2 regions of the Achromobacter sp. 46006 genome follow, and region 1 is predicted to be linked to the other one. Evidence: riboswitches for the same ligand, from Rfam matches in the RefSeq annotation. Region 1 holds a riboswitch; the other holds the start of a gene.
What was found. A riboswitch is a leader RNA that binds a small molecule or an ion and turns the genes downstream of it on or off. The one in region 1 is predicted to bind manganese.

Region 1 (2,380 bases):
GGTTGAATTCGGGCACGAATTCCTCGAATTCCATGCGATGGCGGAAGAAGGGGAAATAGTCGGGGTTGTTGATCACCGCGGGATGCTGCGGCAGCGGCCGGATCCACTCGGCTTCGCGGCCCGGCTCCCAGGCGCACCAGTAGGGTTCGCGCAGGCTGGAGGCGTTGCGCAGGTTGATCGGCAGGCAGATCCACCAGGGGTGGACGTCGGGCCGCTGGAACATCTCGGTGACGTGCGCGATGGTGGCCTGGTATTGGCCTTCGAGGTCGATGAAGATGGCGTGCACCGGGCCGCGGCCCATTTCGCGCGCGACCTCCAGCGCCAGGTGCAGGGTGACGGAGCTGTCCTTGCCGCCGGAGAACGCCACGCAGACGCGCTCGAAGTGCTGGAACACCAGGCGGATACGCGCCCTGGCGGCTTCGAGGACATTGCAGTCGCGGTAATGCTTGACCGCCATTCTTTCCCTCCATTCGCACGGCGTGCCGGACGCGCCGCGCGTGTGCAGCCGCGGCGCGATGTGTCTGCCGGCCAGGGGAAATTTATGCGTATCCGCCGCGACAGGCCTGTGAGGATAGCCCGAGCGCGAGGTGTCAATGCGGTCAATGCGTCCGACATTGATGGAGACGTACGAGCTGCGCCGCGACGCGCGCTGCGCGAGCCGGCGCGCGCGTCACGCTGCCTTCAGGTGCTCGTACAGGATGGTGGCGCCGATGCCGATCAGCGCCAGGCCGCCCAGCACTTCGGCGCGCTTGCCGGCGACGTTGCCGATCAGGCGGCCGACCATCACGCCCAGGGTCACCATCAGCATGGTGGCCAGGCCGATGGCCAGCGCGGTGATGGCGATGTTGTTGTCGATGAAGGCCAGGCTGACGCCAACCGCCATGGCGTCGATGCTGGTGGCGAAACCGGTGACGGCCAGCAGCCAGAAGGAATGGCGGGCGACCGGCGGCGCGGCTTCGTCATGGTCCGCGCGCCAGCCGTTGCGGATCATCATGCCGCCCAGGATACAGAGCATGACGAAGGCGATCCAGTGATCCCATTCCTGCACGTAGCGTGCGGCCACGGAGCCAAGCGCCCAGCCGATCACGGGCGTGATGGCTTCGATCACGCCGAATATCACGCCAGTGCGCAGGGCTTCGGACAGGCGGGGCTTGTGCAGGGCGGCGCCCTTGCCGACGGCGGCGGCGAAGGCGTCGGTGGACATGGCGAAAGCCAGGACGAGCGTGGAGAGGGCGTTCATGCGGGAGAGGCTCCGACCGGGCGAAACACACAGACCGTCCATATCGCCCGGTCGTGAGCTATGGATCAGTCCGTGGTCTCGCCTGACCGTGTCGGTCGCGCGCGCCATGGCCAGGTGGGCCAAGAGTGTTGACGCGGGCGCTTCCGGCCGGGGCCGGAAGAGGCTACTCCCCAAGGAGGCTTGCAGTGTACCAAACGGCGCATGGCGCCGGTGTGACACGGCGGGTTCAGGTCAGCCGGGCGCCGTTGGGGACGTCATGCTCGGGCGTCACCAGGATGGTGTGGTCGTTGGCGTCGGCCAGCCCCAGCACCAGCACTTCGGAGCGCACCGGGCCGACCTGGCGCGGCGGAAAATTGACGATGCCCAGGATGCGCTTGCCCGGCAGTTCCTCGAGCGTGTAGCGGCCGGTGATCTGCGCCGAGCTTTTCTTGACGCCGACACCGGCGCCGAAATCGATGGTCAGCTTGTAGGCCGGCTTGCGCGCCTCGGGGAACGGGTCGGCGGCGACGATGGTGCCGACGCGGATGTCGACCTTCATGAAGTCGTCGAAGCTGACGGTGGGAGCGGGCGGGGTGGCGGGATCCTGGGTGTAGTGCATGGGCGTGGGCGATCGGTTCATGGGGAGCGGGCGGCGATGCCCGCGATGGTCCCGCATCATGCCAGATCGATGCCGCCGATGGTCGGGCGCAGGCCGGCCGGCGCGGCCAGGTCAACCCGCGCGATGCGGCCGGCGTCCCTGGGCGCGCGGCGGATTCGGGCCTCGCGGGCCACGGACCGGCCGCGCGAAGGCGGCGGGAAGCAGCGCGGTGGCGGGCGGGCGCATGGGCGCGGGGCCTTCAATGACGCGTCATGATTTGGCGGCGGCCGTGGAGGCGCTTTTCTTGCCGCGCGGCTTGGCCGCTGGCGTTTCGGTTACCGGCGGCGTGTCGAACTCCTGTTTGTTCCGTTCGCCCCGCGGGGTGTTTTCCGGATGGGGTTTGGGAAAGGCCCAGGGCTTCGTTTTCTGATCCATTGCTTGTACTCCTTGCACAGGCGGAACAGTAGCATTTGCCGTGGCCGTGAGTAAGTGAGGGTTGACGTCAATATTCATCGCATCGTGATGAGGTAAATCGGCAAGCGCGGCATCGCGCCGGCTGCTAT
Region 2 (2,380 bases), on a different contig from region 1:
GGAGTTCTGCGTGGACCTGTCAAACAGCGGCGTCGATGCAAGATCGACTACTTTCGCCGGAATCGGTATTCACGAAGACTGCTCCTGGGATGGATAACGGCAAAATTTTACGCGGGTTTCCACTGATGGACAAGGCTTGCCGGCACAAATTTTGCTTTTTGTGCAAAAGGGCGCGAGGCCCGGAGCCTCGCGCCCTTGCCCCGTCAGGCGTAGAAATGCCAACCCAGATAGGCCCCGAACAGGGCATAAAAGCCCCCCACCGCCGACAGCGCCGGCACGCTCATGCCAGCGCGGCGAAAGCGCAGCCACAGCAGGCTGATGGACAACATGGTGAACAGGCCCGCGGCCAGCAGCGGACCATCGAGCAACCAGGGCGTCATGAAGATGCCCAGGGCGCTGGGGATGGTGGCCTGGATCATCATGGCGCCCGAGATGTTGGCCAGCGCCAGGCGTTCCTTGCCCTGGCGCACCCAGATCAGCGCGTTCATGATCTCCGGCAACTCAGTGGCGACCGGCGCCAGCAGCAGCGCGGCCACGTGCGGCGAGGCGCCCATGGCGATGCCCAGCAGTTCGATCTGGTTGACGAATACGTGCGAGGCGCCGGCGATCACCACCAGCGCCAGCAGCGTCTGGGTCGCCGCCCAGAACATCGACGGATTCTCGTCGCGCGGGCGCAGCTTGAGCGGCTCCAGGTCTTCGCAATCCAGACAGTCCTCGTCGTTGCTCAGTTCGCGCTTGACGTACAGGCCATAGGTGGCCAGGAACAGGATGCCGAGCCAGGGTTTCCAGGCGAAGGCCAGCAGGCCCAGGCCGACCTTGAAGACGAAGATGCCCATGAACCAGGCCTGGTCGCGGGCCAGTCGGCGCTGGTCCGCGTTGATACAGTTGGCCTGTGTCGGCTGGCCCCGGCGGGCGCGCCACAGCGCCAGGCCGACCACGGCATAGGCCAGCGTCGCCAGCACCAGTGGGCCGCCCATGGCGGCGCCGACGCCGATGTCCTTTTGCTCGGGAGTTTCGCCGAACACCACGGCCATGAAGGTCACGGCGCTTTCCGGCAGGGCCGTGCCGAAGGCGGCCAGCACGGTGCCGGTCGCGGTGGCGCCAAGCTGGAAGCGGTGTCCGACCCATTCGACGCCGTTGACGAAGAATTCGCAGGCGAAATAGATCACTGCCGCGGACAGGAAAAACAGGAACAGGGTGAGCAACATAGAGGCGAGCCGGGCGAGCAGAAACCAATTGGCGCGACGTAGCGGCTCGCCCGGCCAAGGGTGAACGCTACGCGGCCAAAGGTCTCGCCTGGCTGATCCATGCGCGGGCGGACCGCGGCATGGAGACCGTTAGCGCCATGGAGTCCTGGAAACCGCTGCGCGGAACCGGACCACCAAGTCTGTTGACGCTAACTCCTTTGGGGACAAAGGATGGCTACTCCCCAATGACAGAGGCGCGATTGTAGCAGCCTGCCCGTGACAGTCGAGTGAATCCACACACCGCGCGCGGGCATGCGGCCGGGCTGTCGCATCGGCAGCGCGGCGAGTAAAGTAACTGGCACCACAGCTTCCCGCCGGGCCTTGCGCCCCTTTTCACCCATGAGCCTGCCGCCCACCGATGTCGCCCCCTTCGCCGCCCGCCGCGAGCGCCTGATGGCGCGGATGCGCGCGGAAGGCGGCGGCATCGCCATCCTGGCCACCGCGCCCGAAGCCATTCGCAACCGCGACGCCGAGTATCCCTATCGGCACGACAGCGATTTCTTCTATCTCACCGGCTTCACCGAGCCCGGCGCCTGGCTGGTGCTGATCGCCGGCGCCACCGACCGCGCCCTGCTGTTCTGCCGCCCGCGCCATGTCGAACACGAGATCTGGGAAGGCCGGCGCTTCGGTCCGGAGGCCGCGGCCGAACATTTCGGCTTCGACGACGCCCACCCCCTGGATGCGCTGGACGAGCTGGTGCCCAAGCTGCTGCGGGACCAGCCCACGCTATTTGCGCCTTTGGCGGGCGACAAGCGCAGCGACGGCCGGCTGCACCGCTGGCTGGCGGCGGCGCGCGAAGCCAGCCGCGGCGGCCACCAGCCGCCCGCGCGGCAGCTGGACATCCGGCCGATCCTGGCCGAGATGCGGCTGGTCAAGGACGCCAGCGAGATCGCCGCGATGCGGCGCGCGGCCAAGATCTCCGCCGGCGCCCACGCCCGCGCCATGCGGGCCACGCGCGCAGGGATGCGTGAATACGAGCTGGAAGCGGAACTGCTGTACGAATTCCGCCGGCATGGCGCCCAGGCGGTGGCCTACAACAGCATCGTCGCGGCCGGCGCCAATGCCTGCGTGCTGCACTACCCCGCCGGCGAGGCGGTGCTGCGCGACGGCGACCTGGTGCTGATTGACGCCGG

Region 2: it holds a riboswitch for manganese, as region 1 does, so the genes downstream of both, AC6LKG_RS01890 (sodium:calcium antiporter) here and mntP (manganese efflux pump MntP) in region 1, are expected to answer to the same signal.

The regions. Positions count from the first base shown of each region.
Region 1 is NZ_JCBANN010000005.1:85,697-88,076, reverse strand. It holds gene AC6LKG_RS04525 (phosphoadenosine phosphosulfate reductase) at 1-457, opposite strand, end outside; gene mntP (manganese efflux pump MntP) at 671-1,240, opposite strand; yybP-ykoY riboswitch at 1,245-1,424, opposite strand; gene AC6LKG_RS04515 (tRNA-binding protein) at 1,467-1,838, opposite strand; gene AC6LKG_RS04510 (hypothetical protein) at 2,088-2,380, opposite strand, start outside.
Region 2 is NZ_JCBANN010000002.1:122,794-125,173, reverse strand. It holds gene AC6LKG_RS01890 (sodium:calcium antiporter) at 204-1,208, opposite strand; yybP-ykoY riboswitch at 1,288-1,443, opposite strand; gene AC6LKG_RS01885 (aminopeptidase P N-terminal domain-containing protein) at 1,587-2,380, shown strand, end outside.